Regions from separate parts of the Alteromonas sp. PRIM-21 genome, predicted to be linked through region 2. Evidence: predicted binding sites of a transcription regulator. Region 2 holds the regulator's gene; each other region holds the start of a gene.
What was found. The regulator LexA, encoded in region 2, represses DNA repair genes until DNA is damaged. The targets are predictions, from matches to a motif close to TACTGTATNNNNATACAGTA.
Positions count from the first base shown of each region.

Region 1: IW644_RS16170 (YebG family protein) is a predicted target of LexA. The motif match lies at 1,526-1,545, and genes of this name have one in related genera.
Region 3: dinB (DNA polymerase IV) is a predicted target of LexA. The motif match lies at 2,054-2,073, and genes of this name have one in related genera.

Region 1 is NZ_JADOEK010000012.1:91,173-97,628, reverse strand. Features, by position in the region: gene IW644_RS16175 (GAF domain-containing sensor histidine kinase) at 88-1,329, opposite strand; gene IW644_RS16170 (YebG family protein) at 1,591-1,878, shown strand; gene IW644_RS16165 (ABC transporter ATP-binding protein) at 2,127-2,930, shown strand; gene IW644_RS16160 (ABC transporter permease) at 2,930-4,234, shown strand; gene IW644_RS16155 (methyl-accepting chemotaxis protein) at 4,260-5,843, opposite strand; gene IW644_RS16150 (sensor histidine kinase) at 5,998-6,456, opposite strand, start outside.
Region 2 is NZ_JADOEK010000008.1:113,601-120,056, reverse strand. Features, by position in the region: gene coxB (cytochrome c oxidase subunit II) at 1-1,016, opposite strand, end outside; gene lexA (transcriptional repressor LexA) at 1,599-2,225, opposite strand; gene IW644_RS12565 (sensor domain-containing diguanylate cyclase) at 2,503-4,785, opposite strand; gene plsB (glycerol-3-phosphate 1-O-acyltransferase PlsB) at 5,056-6,456, shown strand, end outside.
Region 3 is NZ_JADOEK010000011.1:68,684-75,139, reverse strand. Features, by position in the region: gene IW644_RS15345 (MBL fold metallo-hydrolase) at 1-207, opposite strand, end outside; gene IW644_RS15340 (DUF1653 domain-containing protein) at 271-519, opposite strand; gene IW644_RS15335 (hypothetical protein) at 607-804, opposite strand; gene dinB (DNA polymerase IV) at 948-2,021, opposite strand; gene IW644_RS15325 (FG-GAP repeat domain-containing protein) at 2,298-5,882, opposite strand; gene nqrM ((Na+)-NQR maturation NqrM) at 6,203-6,436, opposite strand; gene IW644_RS15315 (FAD:protein FMN transferase) at 6,446-6,456, opposite strand, start outside.

The sequences.
Region 1 (6,456 bases), on a different contig from region 2:
AACATCGTTGCACAAGCATTAATCAACTTTTGCAATCATTTTGCGCTTGTCATTATTTAAGTAGTTTGTACCAATAACGTTTCGCGGTTAATGCGAAACGCTTTCATGTGGAATAGAAGAAACACGGATTAAAGGAAAGCAAAAGGTAAATTCTGTGCCGTTAAAATCAGAAGTCACGCTCAGTGAACCTTGGTGCGCTCTTGCAATTTCTGATGCGATAAATAACCCCAACCCTAACCCGTCGTTTTTTACACTGCTTTCTTTACGCCAGAAAGGCTGAAAAAGACGCGCCTTAGACTCATCAGATATTGGTGTACCGCTATTTCGCACACTGAGAATGAAATCGCTTCGGTTGGTGATGACTTTCACATATACCGGATACGCCTGGTCGCCGTGAACCAGAGCGTTTTTCAACAAGTTCGATAAAAGCTGACACACCCGCTTTTCATCACAGACCAACTGCTCGGTGATATCAATATGCGTTCTGATAGTGCAATTAGGGTAATTAGTAGCTAGCTCTTCAGCCGTGTAATTCAATTGTTGCGTTAAACTGGTTGCTTCGGCCATTTTCACAGGTAAGCCTTCGCCCATTCGGCTATGAGTAAAGTCCATCGCATCTTCAATTAAACGCGCCATCCTCTGCACACTATTTTTCATTCTCGACACAGCTTTAAATACAGGTACTTGAACAGTGCTGGCTATTTGACTGTCTTTTATTATGTCGTCAAGAAAGCTGATACCAATTTGAATGGAAGATAAAGGGGTCCGAATATCGTGGCCTAAAATAGCGATATACTGCTCTTGAAGGCGAGCAATATTTCTTGCATCGGTTAGCTGTGCCTGTGAACGCTCCATCTGGTCTTTTAATAAAATTTGACTAGATATAAGTTTAGCGAAAGCGCTAATTTGCCCGTGAACAAGTTCGTTGCGTAACTCCCTAGGCTCTGGGTCTAGGCCGCAAAGCGTTCCGAAAAAGTTACCATTTGCATCGTATATGGGGTAGGAGAAATAACTTTCAAAGCCATACATAATAGGAATGGGATTATCACAATATTCACTATCGGCAGATGCATGATTAATCACTATCTGTTTTTTGCTAGCTCTGACGGTTCTACAAAAGGTAGTTTCAATTTCCAAATGATCGCCAGGCGTTAGACCAAATTCGGCATTATCTAATACGGCACACATTGTCCATGCTTCTTCGGTGACTCTCGCAACACAGATAAAACGCAAATCTAAGCTACTGGCTAATATTTGCATTATATAAGGGACTGCTTCGATTGCGTCGATAGCCTGAATATTTTGCTGAACAGCTTCACTCACTACCATAACTTTAGAGTTCCTTTTTTCGAGAGTGTGCTTATGAACACTACATTTCTACTGTTCCAGGTATTTAGGACGCTGAAATAAATTACTAATTTACGGTTTCCGAGGACTTTGAATCCAAGCGTACATGAAGCTCCCAAACTACACTAAAGTATAATCAGCAGCAATGTTACCGATAATGACAAGAATATTTTCTATTTACTGTTTATTTATACAGTATTTTACTGTACAGTTTTCGGGTCTTTAATAAACAGGGGACCTACCATGGCCATTACCACACAGTATGTTGTTACGCACAAAGGGGTAGAAAAATTGGTAACTACCGACAAAAAAGAAGCGGATCAGTACGATAAGATGCTTGATGCAGCAGATAACCTTGCTGACTATATTCACGCAATGGGCATAAAGCTAGACGATAGCGTAGTTGAAGAACTCACAATTATGCTGGCGAAAAACAAAGATAAAGTCGGCAAAATCTTTAAAGGCGCTACAGCAGAAAGCGTATTAGAAGATGAAAGCGCAGAAGTAGTAAAGCTACAGGCCAACGGCTGACAATCGTAGCTCAACTCGCCCTTTATGTCGTTATGATGAACAATAAGTAAGAGCAACTGCCGCTTTAAATGCGTAAGTTCTGATAACATAACTTCGCAAAGTGATGTTATTTGATAACATCACTTTAAAGCGGTACTACCTCCCGTTACTTGCTTCTTGCTGACTGAAATAGGTTGGTAAACAAGTAAGAAACAAAGTACCGCCTTTGCTAATGTGAACATAAGACATATATACAGGTCGGGCTTAGCGTGAATACCATCAATAAAAACAATAGCACTCATTCCCAGCACAACGCAGTGTCTGAAAAGCACAACGCATTAATAGAAGAGTGCAACCTAGCAATTGTAGTAAATAATTTACAGTTTTCGTACAGTAAAGAAAGCCCGCCCGTCATAGATATAGAAGCATGGCAGGTGCCACAAGGTGAACATGTTTTTCTATCAGGCCCTTCGGGTAGCGGAAAGAGTACATTGCTTAATTTACTATGCGGTACTTTGACACCCACCCAAGGCGACATAACCTTGTTATCGCAGCCATTCTCTTCCTTATCAAACCGTCAGCGAGATAAGTTTAGAGCACGCAATATTGGCGTTGTCTTTCAGCAGTTCAATCTTATTCCGTATCTTTCTGTAGCACAAAATATTAACGCTGCAGTGTACTTCGCAACTAGTAAAATAAGTAAAACGGCAGGAGATGATAAACTTCTTCATTTACTCGACAAGCTACAGCTTCCTTCACAAGTACTACACGCGAAGGCCGATGCCTTAAGTATTGGCCAGCAGCAGCGCGTAGCAATAGCCCGAGCGCTTATTAATGACCCACAGTTATTAATTGTCGATGAACCGACTTCGGCGTTAGATAGTGATGCGCGAGATAGCTTTATGTCGTTGTTAAAAGATGTTGCAGGTAAGAGCACCATGATTTTCGTTAGCCATGATAAAGCAATGGAGAGCTATTTTGACCGTCATTGCAGTATCAGTGATCTGAGCCCAAGTACGAACCACGCAATGTCCTCATTCGGTGGCATCGAACAAGCAAAGGAGCGTGCGTAATGCTAAGTACCATTGCTATTGAAAGTCTAAAGCGCAGGAAAACAACGGCAATACTTACGCTGTTAAGCATTACCATCAGCATTAGTTTACTTTTATGCGTTGATATTATTCGCAGCCAAGTGAAAACCAGCTTTACGCGTACAGTGTCCGGCGTCGACCTTATCGTTGGTGCTCCAAGCGGCCAGCTTAATCTACTATTGTCGTCGGTGTTTAATATAGGAACCCCCACTAAGGGCATTGAATATAAGAGTGTTGCATCGCTTAAATCTAACAAACAGGTGTCGTGGCTCATTCCACTCTCTTTAGGTGATACTCACCGAGGTTTTAGGGTGGTAGGTACGACCAACAGCTTCTTTGACCACTTTAAATACGGTGACATGCAGTCACTACAGCTATCTGATGGAGCGACATTTACACAGCCACTATCTACGGTAGTTGGTGCTGATATAGCGGAATCATTGGGATATGAAGTGGGTGATAAAATTATTATTTCTCACGGTTTAGGCAGTGTCTCATTCAATAATCACGACGACCACCCTTTTACTATTTCCGGAATTTTAGATAAAACGGGCACCCCGGTAGATAAGGCGGTGTATGTCACCTTGCAGGGGCTTGAAGAAGCCCACACAGGGCCTAAGCATTCGCCCACTTCAATGTTAGGCCGTAAATCGAGTAATAAATCCACCGCAGACGAGCACGAGCACGACGAGCATACCGGTGAACATGAGACATACAACAGCGAAGCCTTTGCCCCAGAGTCAGTATCAGTTGTGATGCTTGGGCTAAAGCATCGCGTTACAGCGTTACAGCTGCAGTACCAAATCAACCAAAGTAAGAAAGAGCCGCTTATGGCTATACTACCGGGAATGGCACTCGCTGAGCTTTGGCAAATTATGGGAAATGTAGAGTCGCTATTGCTTGGGTTATCTGGCCTTATCGTTATATGCGCGCTAATTGGGCTTGCGACTATGCTACTTGCAACTATGCGTGAGCGTTATCAAGAAATTGCCGTGTTACGAACTATAGGCGCAGGGCCATTTACCTTACTGCTACTCATACAAATTGAAGCTATGCTGCTTACTATGTTGAGTGCTTTGCTAAGCTTAGGTTTGGTGGCCGGGTTAATGAGCGTGCTAAAACCCTGGTTAAGCAGCACCTATGGATTGTTTTTGAGTAGTCCGCTGTTTGGGCAAAGCAGCGTTATTATCATTTTACTTATACTAGGGTGCACCTACTTAGTTTCTCTGTTCCCAGCCGTCGCCGCCTATAAACGCGGCCTACATGCTGGACTCAATACGAACTAGGCGAAGCCCACACGGGGGGAGAGGGCTACTCTCCTACCCGCTTGTCTGTACTGAAACGCAAAATCAGCTCGTGAACTTGATTTACCGTAGCGCGTAAATCGTGGCTCGCTGCTAGCGATGCCTCAGAGGAGCGCTGAGTTTCAGAAGCGCCATCAGCCACTTCCACTAACTGCTGGTTAATATGCTCTGCCACCGTGCTTTGCTCTTCTACAGCAGAAGACATCTCTACCGTAGCATCAGCAATACCTTTCACCGCATTATTTATTTCAAATAATGCCCCACGTGTTTCTTCCACGATTATGCTGCCGTGCTCTGCTGAAGCTAGCCCTTCTGTAGATACCCGCACAGCGCGATCAGAACGCTCAGCCAGTTCACTGATGATATTGTGGATTTTGTCGGTTGATTCACGGGTTTTCGAAGCCAGTGTACGTACTTCATCGGCAACAACCGCAAACCCCCTTCCCTGCTCACCTGCCCTAGCTGCTTCAATGGCAGCATTAAGCGCAAGCAGGTTAGTTTGCTCGGCAATGGTGGATATAATGTTGGCCGCTTCACCTATATCGCTGGTTGACTGAGCGAGCTCAGTTACCGTTGTTGAAATTGACTCTACCGCCTCGCGTAAAGCAACAATTGCCTGCATGGCTTGTTCAGCTTTTTGGTTACCTGTTTCTACGTTAGCTGCGGCTGTTTTAGCACTTTTCGCATTTCCTTCAACCCGCTCAGCCACTTCTTGAATAGCCTGACTCATTTGCGTCACGGCAGACGCTATTTGCTGAGTGGCTTGATTTTGCTGTACAACGGCGGCGCTAGTACTTTCTGCCTGATGGTGGGTTGTATTAGCTATGTTCTCAAGACCTGTTGATGCATCTTTAATTCGGGTTAACGCCGTGCGATTTCTCGCAAGTTCACAGCCTAGCGCGAGTTTAGCCTGGCTTATATGAGGTGGATCAGGAAAGTAGGTTTGTGACACAGTTTCATTTGCGTAGCTTTCAGGACTAAGCGCAAGTAGTCCGTGCCAATCTTTTTTGGCTTTAGTTTGTTGAGCCAACATTAAAATAATAGCGCCGAGTAGCGCTATACCAGCAGCAACAGCGCCATGTGTAAACGCCAATATCAAAACCATTAGCGCACTGAGTACTAATGATGGTGCTAAATGCGAAAGCATTTGTATGAGGCGAACCGCTGGCGATACCGGCGATTTGCCTTCTCTTATTCTTTCATAAACCTTTGTAGCTCTGTTTATTTCATCATTTAACGCAGGAACTCGGACAGATTCATACCCCACAATTGTTTTACCTTCATAAACGGGAGTCACGAATGCCGAAACCCAGTAGTGATCACCATTCTTCCTTCTGTTTTTAACTAATCCCAGCCAGCTTTGTCCAGACTCTAAAGTACGCCACATTTCCTTAAACACGGGCGCTGGCATATCGGGGTGTCGAATCAAGTTATGGTTTTTGCCTATTAATTCTTCGCGGGTAAAGCCACTTGCTTCCACAAACTCGCTATTACAATGTTGAATAACACCACGTTTGTCGGTTGATGAAATAAGGCGGTGGTGAGGGGGGAATTTATACTCTTTTTGGGTAACAGGCTGGTTATTTCTCATTGAATACTTTCTCCATTTTGCAAAGCGTTCGTCCTTAAAGCAGAGAATCTTTGCTTTCTCATAAGACTAGAACATAAACAGCCGCTGTCTAGCTTGAGCAAAAAATTAGAGAAATTTTATATTTTATCAGTGAGTTAGGAAAGCACTTTATACTTTAGGCCAATGGCAATACAACAGACACTTTTGTGCCTCTGCCCTCAGCACTGACAATATCAATCCTGCCATTATGCTCCTCGACAATGGTCATAGAAATTGACATACCCAGCCCAGTGCCCTCACCTGGCGGTTTGGTAGTAAAAAACGGAGTGAACACTTTACTAAGCGTTTCTTTTGACATGCCCGTACCTTCATCTTCAACGACAAGATAGACACTGCCTTCCTCCTTCCGTACTTTTAGGGTTATGCTTTTCCCTTCAGGCGTGGCATATATCGCATTAGTTAAGAAATTTACAAGCACTTGCTGAATTTGCCCTGAGTTGCCGTTAAAGAAAGCGTCTTCCTCTGGTACTTCAAAGCGTACTGTATTGCGATAACGATGCAAATTGTTGGTAAGCTTAATCGCTGTGTTCATGGCTTCGATAGCGCTAATTTCGGAATGCTTGCCCGAACCTGG
Region 2 (6,456 bases):
TTACCATGCAGGACAATGTCGATGTGACCTTGCTGATCTTCTAACGCCATCTTGCTGCCTTTAAGTGCCGGAAATACACCTGGTAAACCCTCACCATTTGGCATATGGCACGCTGCACACGTGGCGTTGTAAACGCGCTCGCCTTCTTTCATCAATTCATCCATGGACATATTCATAGAAAGTAGGCGTTGCTCTTCTTCTTTGGCTTTGCGAACAATTTCTTCTTGTTCGCCCATCCATTTATCAAATTCTGCTGGCTCTTTAGCGATAACCACTACTGGCATATAGCCATGGTCTTTTCCGCAAAGTTCTGCGCACTGCCCGCGATAAATGCCCGGCTCATTGACCTTGGCCCATGACTCGTTAATAAAGCCTGGGTTTGCATCTTTTTTAACGGCAAAATCTGGAACCCACCACGAATGGATAACGTCGTCAGAGGTAATAAGAAAACGTACTTTTTTCCCAGTTGGAATGACTAACGGACGGTCAACTTCAAGCAAGTAATTGTCTGTTTTCTGGAATTTGTTCTCTATTTGCTCACGCTGAGTAGCAAGCAGTGAGTAAAATTCCACGTCGCTGTCCATGTACTTGTAGTGCCATTTCCACTGAGAGCCCGTGACTAACACTGTCATGTCAGGCTCAGACGTATCTTCCATTGCAATAAGCGTGTTCGCCGCCGGCACAGCCATAAAAATTAGAATAAGAAAAGGAACAACGGTCCATGCTATTTCAACCTTCACGTTTTCGTGAAAGTTAGCGGGCTTAGCGCCACGAGACTTCCGATGAAGATACATTGAGGCAAACATCACCCCAAACACGACTACCGCAATCCCTACGCATATAAAGAACATCAGCATATGCAGATCATAAACCTGCCCGCTGATGTCGGTGGCACCGCGTCTTAAATTAAGAGAAGAGACTTCTTCACTGACTTCTTGCGCAAGAAGTAACGGGGAAAAAAGCAAAAACGGTATTGTTGAACACCACTTTGCGAAAACGGTCGTTAGTTGTTTCACTCAGCACCTCCGTAATAGCAAGACCAAAAACGCTGATTATTTTGCGCGCTGCCCTACCAAATGGTTTGCGAACGATTGACCCATCACCTCAACTTGTAAAACAAATTTAGAGTCATTGTTATTATTTTGTTAATCTCTGTATAAGAATTGCGCAATAATGCCGTGCCGTCTAGTCTTTTCTATTAAAAATTTAATGAAGAGGTTAATTTTTAATCATTTTATGTGGCAGGGTTGCGTTACAATTTTGGTAGAGTGGGTATTAGGCGTGCTGACGGCGCTTAAAAAATCAAACGCGCATTTTGAACGGGGAGTTGATAAGGATGAAGCTTTATTTGGTCACAAAATCAACAGTTAACACATCACTTGTCGTGTTTTTCAAACAAACTTTCAAATAATAAATGTGCTTTAGCCACTCTATACTCGGGCCAAATAGCGCATATCTTTCATACAATGGTGATGTCATATTTCATAATTTTGAAACATACCAATAAACGCTAAACTAAGAAAATTAACTAAAATTTGGTACTAAAAGACATAAAAAAAGCGGCTAATACGCCGCTTTTGATTGAAGATGCTAAAACCTTACATCCAGTCGGCGTTTCTTATCACACCCACGGCAATACCTTCTATAGCAAAAGGCTCATTAGCAAGGTCTACTTTAATTGGCGAAAACTCTTCGTTTTCAGCATGAAGTAATACTTCACGACCGCGCTTTTCTAAACGCTTAACCGTAACGTCTTCATCCACCCGCGCTACAACTACCTGACCGTTGTGGACATCAGTCGTGCGATGTACAGCAAGAAGATCGCCATCCAAGATACCTATGTCCTTCATACTCATGCCGTTTACACGAAGTAAAAAGTCTGCCTGAGGCTGAAACAAAGCAGGGTCGACTTTGTAGTGAGATTCTACATGCTCTTGTGCCAAAATTGGCTCACCAGCCGCCACGCGCCCGATTAGAGGCAGACCTTCTTCTTCTGGTGCGGTGTCCTCAAGGGGGATATTTAGCTTAATACCACGAGAGGTACCAGGCAAAATTTCAATTACGCCCTTACGCGCCAATGCCTTCAAATGTTCTTCTGCTGCGTTGGCAGAACGAAAACCAAGTTGACGAGCAATTTCCGCACGCGTAGGCGGCATTCCCGTTTCTTGCATGGTTGTTTTAATAAGTTCTAAAACTTCAGTTTGTCGAGCTGTGAGTGGGCGCATAAAAGACCTGTCTGTTCATACAGTTCCTGTAAGTATATACACCTAAAAACAAATAACAAGTAGTAAGCCTTGTGAGAAAAGCTCTAGGTGCTTTTAACATTCTTTATTTCCTATAAAAAATGTAGCCATTTCGTAACCCCATTATCACGAAACTGACACGCTCAACGCTTAGTGTAATTTTGGGCAGATGTTAATTACCCTACAAATAAAACTTAATTCATTAATTACAATGGAAAATTTATGAAACTAACTAAGAAAATACTCACGGTATTAGTCGTCACTCAAGAATAACTTGATTTCGGCCATTCTTTTTCGCCGTATATAGCAGTTTATCAGCTTTTGAAAGTAACCCACTAAAGTCAAGGTTCAAGCTATCCTCAGCAAAAACGGCACCAATACTTATTGTTACAGATATCGTGTCTTTCTTGTATCTAACTTCTGTTTTTTCAACAGCCTCTCGAAGTTTGTTAAATCGCATTTCTTCGTCTTTTTTGTTGTCTGAAATTGCTACTATCGCAAACTCTTCTCCACCAAGACGTGAAACAATATCGGGCTCCACATAATATTCTTCTATTAGGTGGGCTACTGAAATTAGGGCTTGGTCCCCTGCATCATGTCCATAAGTATCGTTAACTTTTTTAAAGTGGTCTATATCGATTACCGCTACGCTCACTCTATTGCTTTGTGCAGAGAGTTGATGGCATTTATCAACAAAAGCTCGCCGATTGTACAGCCCAGTTAGCGAATCAGTCATAGCCAGCTTACGCAACTTCTCTTCAGCTATCGCACGCGCTTCTTCCAGCTCTACCGCATAGAAAAGACCTGCTAATGCGTCTAATAAAGGTTGTAAAAACTCTGCATCATCTAAGGCGTAGGGCTCGAATTTATTGGCTAAACCAATCATGCCCACTACTCTATCTTTAACCTTAATCGGTAGCCCTAAAAACCGACTAATGCGGGGGTGCCCTTGCGGCACCCCTTTTGAGTTTGGATGACTTCCTGAGGTATTACTTATCGTTACCTCACCGGTTAAAATCGTGGTACCAAAAAGGTTATCAAAGCTAGCGAAATACAAGTTCCGCTTTTTGTACTCGTTGTATTGCGTGAAGCTACTGCTGTCCCACACTATTTCAGAAATAGCATGAATAAACAGCTTCGAGGCATCGCCTTCGCCTTTCATTTGCCCAATGAAAGCAAACTGACTATCCGAGATATCAATGAGCTCAGGTAATACTGTTTGGCAGGCCATGGTTAAATCGTTGTTCTGAAGATAAGAGGCACGGGTTTTATTTATAAATTGAAGTAGCTGGGTTTTCTTTTTCTCATGAAGTTCACTTTCCATTCTCTGGGTAATGTCGCGATGAATACCAGCAACGCGAATAGCCTTACCCGTAACGTCAGATTCCACGGTTTTTCCATAGGTTTCAACCCAAACCCACGTGCCGTTAGTATGTTTCATGCGAAAGGTAGTATTGAAAACCTTGCTTTCGCCAATAATGTGTTCATTTAATTGCTTTTCTACTTTTACATAGTCCGCAGGGTGAATTAACTGCCTGAAAAAGCGAGAGCTGGTATCATAATACTCATATTCAAGGCCGACGATATCACACCAACGTTTATTTACTTGGTTTACATCAGCGGCCAAATTCCAATCCCACGTACCCAGTTCAGAGGCTTCCAATAGCAGGCGCATGCGCTGGTTCGTTTTGTGAAGTTTGTCTTCAACATATTTTTGATCGCTGGTATCGAAAAGAAATGCTTGCACTGAATACAGCATCCCGTCTTCACGAAAGCTTGCCGTAGAAATCATGCTCACCCAAATAGTTCGCGTAGGGGTAGCTATTTGAAGGCGGCATGAATGGGTTTCCACACCTTCCATGTGCGCCTGCATAGCAAAAGTAAAGTCACTTTCAGCGTCTTGAGTTAGAACATCGCCAAGCTCTACAGCGCCGCATAGTAAGTCTTGTGCCGATATACCCAATACACGCTCACTATTTTGAGAAATATGAACTAGCCGTAACGACGTAGTATTTCTCCAAGTGGCCAACACTATAGGGGACTTTTCAATTAAACCGTGTTCGCGCTTAAGTGCCTCATGTTCCTTTGATAGAGAAATATGCTGGCTAACAAGCGCACCAATTCTATTCAGCACTTCAAGGTATTGGGCATCAATTTCTCGAGGAACAGTATCGATAAGACATACAGCACCAATAATCTCATCATTAATTTCAATGGGAGTTCCTGCATAAAAGCAGATGTGCGGCTCTCCCGTTACTAACGGATTATCTTTAAACCTGGGGTCTTCATGTGTATTGTTAACAACAACTTGTTTGCGCTCTTCTACCACATGACTACAAAACGCATGCTCACGGCTCACTTTTGAAAGTGTAGTTCCATATCGCGCTTTGAATGTTTCTTCAAATTCACCAACAATTCCTATTAGCGCGATAGGCACTTTATATGCCCCCGCTAACACAACCATAAGATCGTCAAGATCCAACGGCACCTCATTGCTGAGCAAAAAGTCATCAATCGTCTTCAATCGGTTTTGATCATCCACTACAACATGCTCATATTCGTTAATATTTATAAAAATAGTAATAGACACCACTTATAGCAATTTAAATACTGCTAATGTTGCATTGCTCAAAGGGTCAGTGAGGTTTACTCTAAAAAACGCTTAAATACACAGATACTTTTGAACATCTTGAACTAACCGCTAGGTAGGAAGTCTGTAAAACAAGCAAATCAATAACATTGGCTCGTCGCGAGATTGTGACGCGATTGTGTTACACTTCACCCGTTTTTATTTCATAGGATTACATAATTCATGTCGTGGATGCGAAAAGCCCTTTTGTCGGTATTTCATTATCCTGTTAAGTTACTGGTAAAAGCTCACAGTATTCCAGTTAACGTTGAAACCGAATTAGGAATAGATAAGAGCAAGCCTATTGTTTATCTACTTCCCACAAACTCAGTGACCGACCAGCTTGCGCTGAGAATGTCGACCAAATACCTAGGCCTTCCTAGCCCAACAGACACACTTACACTGGCAGGTAGAGAGTATTCGTCTACTCTGTTTTTACGTAAAACCCAGCCTCTTTTTCGCTCGTCAGCGAAGGATACGGGTATTGAAGATGTGTTCACTGACCTTTTCCACTTACACCGAGACCACGAAAACCTCGACCTACAGGTAGTTCCTGTGTACGTAACCTGGGGCCGAGCACCTGGGCGCGGTAAACCAGGGCTAAGCGACTTAATTGCTGATAACGCTGCACCTAGCTGGCTACGTAAACTCTTCATCGTGCTATTTTTAGGCAGAGATAACTTTATCAATTATTCTAAAGCTGTCTCAGCACGCGCTATGTCAAATCAACATGGTAGTGATCAAAGCATTGCTCACAAGCTTGTACGCGTAGCAAGTACTCACTTTCAGCGTAAGCGTCAAAGTATGACAGGCCCTACGCTGCTAGAGCGACAAGAACTCAATAACAGTGTATTGGGTTCAGATGCCGTACGTCGTGCAATCGCCGAAGAGTCGAAAAGCAAAAAAGTCACCCACGAAAAGGCCAAAGAGCGAGCTCAAAGCTATATTACCGAGATTGCGGCTGATTATCGCGAAGGGCTTATCCGCTTTGGCGACAGACTGCTTACTCGTATATGGAACAAGATTTACAACGGCATTAGCGTAGGCCACGCAGACCGCATTCGCGAGCTGGCAGCTAACGGGCACGAAATTATTTATGTACCTTGCCACCGCAGTCATATGGACTATCTGTTATTAACCTACGTGATTTATCACGAAGGTATGGTAACGCCTCACATTGCAGCAGGTATCAATCTTAACTTTTGGCCTGTAGGAAAAGTATTCCGCCGAGGAGGGGCTTTCTTCCTTCGCCGGAGTTTTGCAGGCAACAAGCTTTACACGGCCGTGTTCAGAGAATATTTAGAGCTGCTGTTTAACAAAGGCTATTCGGTAAAATACTACCCTGAGGGTGGGCGCAGCCGCACAGGTCGTTTAATACCGCCGAAAACAGGTATGCTGGCCATGACAATTCAAGCCATGCTTAAAGGCGTTAACCGCCCAGTTAGTATTGTTCCTGTCTACATTGGCTATGAAAATGTGATGGAAGTGAAGAGTTACCTGAACGAACTTAAGGGTTCGAAGAAGAAAAAAGAGTCTAACCTTCAGGTTTTCTCCGCCATTCGTAAGCTTAAGAATTACGGGCAT
Region 3 (6,456 bases), on a different contig from region 2:
AAGAATACCGTCTTCCCCAGCTGATACACCAATATTTCCACCTGCACCTGTAAGCATGTGCACAGAGCCTTTTATCGCTGTGGCTTTAACTTCGACATCGGCGAACCTGTCTTGTGCATTTGCGGGGTGAACCGCTGAATAAATTAAAGGGCTTGCAGCTAAGAACGCAGCCATAACGTGGGCGCTAAAGCGAGATGCAGTTTTCATTATTATTTCCTTGTAAGAAGCCTGTTTATATAAGACCTTTTACACTATGACCTAATTTCACAATTAGATCATTTTTTCGTCATTAGGGATATCACCCACATAAGCAAAACGAGGGAGTGTCTCTCCGTCTTTTTCCACTGACTCTAAAAACATATCCAGAGGGCGAACCCATAACGCTTTTTCGCCATAGCACGGCCGATATACCACTAACTTACTTTCGTCTTCTGAGTGGGTGGCGACTTCGTAAACATCGTATAAATTGCCTTTATAATGCTTGTAACGACCGGGGGTTTTAAGGTTTGTATCTATCATGATGCCTCAAAGTTGATTACTGTTAGTCTTCATATACCCAGTATACTTTGTGTCGACCGTGTAATGTAGACTTCGAATATTGGCGACTTACTTCAGCTCTCTAGAATGCCTCGCTGATTTCAGAGCATACTTCAAAGGCAGTAGCCCACCACCGACCAACACAATTATTCTCAAAACCTTATTTTCTACAAATAATTGAGGGTTGAAGAAGCAAGCAATCACTACAGCACTTGCTAAAATAGTAAAGGCAATATCGCCCCAAAAAGAAATTTTTCTAATCTGCATTTTCCGTCCCTGTTTCTCGCTGTAACCTTTGTACTCTAAAAACCATGTTAGAACACTAAAATCTGAAACTTGCCTAACCAATACACTCTAGAATACATAGTGCGCTTACGGTGCACGACTTACATTATAAAAAATATTGACGATTAGTAGCCTTCAAAAGGCAAAACCAGCTGTTGTGTTGATTGGTCGGCGGCGAGGCCTACATGCACGCCAACAAGACGGATGCCACGTCCTGTTGCTCGCTCAAAAGCTTCCTGCATTAATGTACGAAAATAAGCTTCATCTAGCGTGGCACAGCGATGCTCAACAGTAGTTAGCTGAAAGTCGTTAAACTTTAGCTTTACGCCTTGTGTGCGAATACGCACAGGCTTGCCCGTCCGCTTCTTATGGTTTTCCATTCGTTCCTGAAGCTTTTCAAATAAGTGGGGCAGAAAGTCGATACATTGATCGATAGTATGGATATCTTCACTTAACGTTCGCTCTACGCCTATAGACTTGCGTTCTCGAGATACTGACAACTCGCGCTCATCGATGCCATGAGCCCGTTCCCACAGTACACTACCGAACTTACCCAGTTCTTTTTGGATGCGTTCGAAAGGATACTTACGAACGTCATTGCAGGTATTAAGCCCCATGCGCTGCAGCTTTTGCATGGTAACTTTGCCCACGCCTGGAATTTTCTTTAGCGGCATTTCGCGTACAAACTCATCAAGTTTGTCGGGCGTGATCACGCAAATACCGTCAGGCTTGTTTTCATCGCTGGCTACTTTTGCCACGAATTTGCAGGGCGCGACCCCTGCTGAAGCGGTAAGACCTAACTCGCTTTCAATACGAGCACGTATTTCTTCAGCTATTAACGTAGCGCTGCCACCACAAAATTCACTGTTAGTAACATCCAGATAGGCTTCATCTAACGATAGGGGTTCAATAAGGTCGGTATAGTCTGCAAAAATCTTACGTATTTTTTGCGACTCAGCGGCATACACCTCCATACGCCCTTTCACTAGCGTCAGATTTGGACATAACTTCAAGGCATAGGCTGTTGCCATAGCCGAGCGCACACCAAATTTGCGGGCGGGATAATTACAGGTAGAGATAACACCACGACGGTCGGCACTGCCGCCAATAGCAATGGGAATATTGCGCAAAGCTGGGTTGTCGCGCATTTCAACTGCGGCGTAAAAACAATCCATGTCGACGTGGATAATTTTTCGCATTACCTGCCTTTGCTCTTAACGTGCTCACACGAAACTGTACAAAAAGACAGTATATTATCAAAAGCGCTTAATTACACTACCTCGTTTTGATTATTAACGAGATTGATTGGTCCCCACTCTTTTACATGAATGGCTCAAGTTGAAACGAGTGTTTTTTACAGAACGTTGCCAGAATTAAAGTACTAAACAAAAAGCGGCGACACACCATCACTGATGTGTCGCCGCTCAATTATGTAAACGCCAAAACAAGTATCAAAATTGCCCCAGCAGTTTTACTTAATTCACTCGGCCTAACCAGTACATTACACGAGATGTTGCCATCATCACTTCTAGGCTCCCCTCAGCAGATTTTCTCACGTGTAGAGAATGGCTGCGGGCCGGACCAATCAACGCAGGGCTTTTCCAAATACTGATGCCTTCAACCGTCATTTCGCTGAGTTCAGAAGCACCGTAGTAACTCCAATCATCGTCATGCGCCGTTGTAACAAGAAGTGTCTGTTCAGTAGCGGTTACTGGATTGGCTACCATGTCTACAATAACCTTACTCACCGAAACGTCTGATGCCTTAGTCAAACTAGTGTCAGTTACATCAAATATAACCAGTGATTGGTTCTGATTGTTATAACAGGCCAGTTCAGCGGCAGCGTCACTATCAGCATTGATAAAGGCAAGGCGCGCGCAAGAAATATCGGCGCTTGCCTGAATAGAGAAACCTGATGTTGTTGGCTTAAGTAATTGCGTTATGTCGTCGCCTTGAGAAAGCGCCACATACACATTGCCATTCATCGCGACAATATCGAAATCACGGAAATATTGAGGCATGGTGTAAGTGGCCAACATAACTTGATTGTTCACGTCGACCGCTTTTAGTGTGCGACCATCAACATACACTGCATCATCGAAACCATCGTTATTGAAGTCAAATGCCTTGATAACTGAAACGTCATTCGAATAATCGCCTGTAATTTCGTATTGAATAGAGAAATCATTTAATCGCATTGCGGCGAAGGCGCCATCGTAGGTTTCTGCACTAGGTAGGAATAAATCACCAGCACCGTCATTGTTGTAATCGGTAGTTACAGCAACACTAGAGTTATCCCAGTTAGAAGAAATCTCTTCACTAGTAATGTAATTCCCTGAGTTCTCCATTAGTAAGACCTTGGAGCCGTCATAACCGCTCCCCGTACTCGGCACGAAGAAAACAGCACGTTCGTCACCAGGATACAAATCTGCCCACCCAGCCGCGTTAAAGCTGTCTAGTTGATGTGTGGTTGCCGTCGTTTTTATTGTTGCAGAAGTGGCTGTGACATCTGCCGTTACGAGTAAGTCCTCTCCAGAAGAAGTAGTGCCAGTGCCCCATAACAGTTCGTTAAGGCCATCATTGTCGGCATCGCCAAGGGTCAGCGAGGTTGAACCGTGATCAACCATATCAACGCTAAATACTGAAGTGAGCGTATTATTAGACAGCTTCATGGCGTGGACGTTGCCCCATTGGCAGTCCCCTACAAGCAATACAGGGTTACTATCGTCAGTCAGTTTCCCTGCGCTAATGTCGCAAGTATTAAAATTCTCAACACTCGTAATTTGAGACTTGTCTTGTGCTGAGTATACATAGATGTAAGACCAACTGTCAGCGCCTACAATTTCATCAATACCGTCGCCATTTACATCGGCAACGGCAATGTGATGACTACCAAATCCTGAGTTCAAAAACCACTGGTTTTCACCAGTATCAAGGTCATAAACCAAACCAGAATTGGTAACCAGTTCTAACTGAGCGTCAGAATCTACATTACCCAGAGCAATTTCATAGGTATTTTCAGCGGTAAACGTAAATAAAGGTGATTCTGGCGAATTAAGATCTACCACCACAACATCATTGGCATCGCCGTAATCACGTGATGAATATAGGTAGGCCAATTCATCGTCACCATCATTGTCTATGTCTCCTAGAACAGCACTATGTATGAAATTGTCGGTGGTAAAAAGCGTTGTGGCCGCTTCGTCAATGTCGGTAACGATAGATACGCCGTGTTCAGATATCACTAAAATATCGGGGTAATCGTCGTTATCAAAATCGGTACTGAGAACTTGTTTTACTGTTTCACCGTGCTCGATTTGGTAGGGGTACATCCAAGTTTGGTTGTAGCTGCCGTTTTGATAAGACAGTAAAAACACGCGATTTGCAGAATCGGTAGAGAGCACTTCATTGTCGCCGTCGTGGTCGAAATCACCCACTACCATTGAATTGTTCATCTTAGGCACTTCAATACCCGAGCGTGCTAACTCTTGAACCTCATTATTAGTCACTGAGACATCAGTTTTGACTACTTCAGCACCTTCTTCGCCAGTTGAAAAACCAAATTCGTAAAGTTGGGTTTTAAACAACTGATTACTCGGCGCTTGCCATGAAATCAATCCATCTTCGTTAATGGTAGCGCCTGCTGGCGCTGACACTAAGGTAGGAGCACCTTGATTGTCGCCAAGATCAGGGTCAGACACAATTGCTCTGAATTCGATATATTCTCCAGGAGACACTGACTCTGGTAAATTCTCAAAAGCTACTTGTGCTGGTGCATCCGACAGAGTAATTGAAGTGCGATCTGACTCTACAGTGTTAGCGCTATCAGAGACGACCATTGACACTTCTACTACATCGTTAAATACAGCGCGATAGGCGGGAAAGGTATCTCCTGTAACGTCTTCTACTAAGTTGCCATTGAGATACCAGCGGAAACTGACCGTTAAATCTTCGTAGTCTGTATCGCTATCATTATAATAGCCAGGGCTAACAGTAATGGGTGTCGTCGTGTCTACTGAGTCCCAGGTATAAAAATCAGGTGCATAGACAGTGGGTGGCATGGACATGTCAGCAATAGCGACAAGTGATCTGTCTGCAAGGTTACCACTAATTAAATCATGGCCATCAATTATAAATGTACCTAGGTCGTAGGTACCGTCGTTATCTGTATCTTCTAAATAACGAATAGTGCTTTGTTCGAAAAGTAAGGTTGCAGTTTTATCACCCGCTACTACTACTTCGCCATCGTACATGTATGGCCATAAATACTCAGGGGCCTCTGCTTCGACAGCTAGTTTACCTTTAGAGCCAACATAGAAGTCTAATTCAGCATGGTTAAGGCTTTCATTGGGTGAATCAGATATGTCGTAATTCCCCGTTAATTTATATTGCTCTGCGCCAATAGTGAACGCCACATGTTGGCTGGTATCTACGTGATAGCTACCGTTAGTTTCATTGAAGCTTTCATCAATTGAGACAACGCCAGACAAAGTATAAGGTACACCTTCGATAGTCCATGTCAGACTGTCGAAATACATACTGTATTTCGCGGCGCTATCTGACACGCTTTCAATGGCAATAGCCGTCGACCCAGAAATAGCAACGCCATTGCTATACAACCAACAGTTTTGGTAATTCATGGCGATAGTACCTGTTAAGGTATCGGATACTTTGCCGTCATAAGCAACACTACCACCTTGATCACAGGCATACGTTTTTTTAATCGTTCCGCCGTTTACGTCATTAGAAAAATCCTGTTCTGCCAGTTCTGGTACTGTCATGACGGAATCATTAAATAACAAATTGAAGGCTTGTTGGACCAGCTCTATATCTACTTCCGCATTAACTGTTTCGCCTTGGTATTGTGCATTTGCAATTGCCTTGGCTGCAGTGTTGAGGCGTGATGGGGTGTAGTCTTTCGCGTTTAAGATGATGGATGATGACGAAACCGGAGTGGAGCCTCCGTTATCCGACACATCAGAGTCTGAACCTCCGCCTCCACATGCGGCTAGGGATAATGCGATAATACTGAAGGTCCCGAGGCGTACACTGCGTGTCATAACTCTTCCTTGATGTTTTATTATTGGTATTGGTATTGGTATTGGTATTTTATGAGACGTAAATTTAACCTAAATACAAATGTGGAGCAACGAAATATGGGTTGAGCGAAACAAAGTTACAAAATATAAACGCCTGTTCATGGCTTGTTTGTAAAGATAACGTTCCCTTTAACTGTTTCGCCCATGAAGCATCCCCGACAAGTTACATTTAGTTAGCTGTCCAGACTCGGTGTTAAATGTCCATCTAACAGATACAAAAAAGCGCTGTCGATGAGTATCAAACAGCGCTTTTATAACTTAAGCCAACGAGAGACTAAGCATTACAAAATTTGATTTTGCTTCCACTCGTTTAATTTTTTCTGGCGGGCTTCTTCTTTTTCCATACGTGACTTTTTACGATCGCACGGTTCTGGACAGTCACAGGCTTTTTCGATACCAAGTGCCCCTAAGCCGCCACAGCTTCCAGAAATTGATTTTTTCTGAAAAAGGTAACCTACGGCCATAGCCAGTACCATTGTTAGAAAGAAACCAAAAGCAAGAATGAATGTAGACATTGCTACCCCCTAATTATGAA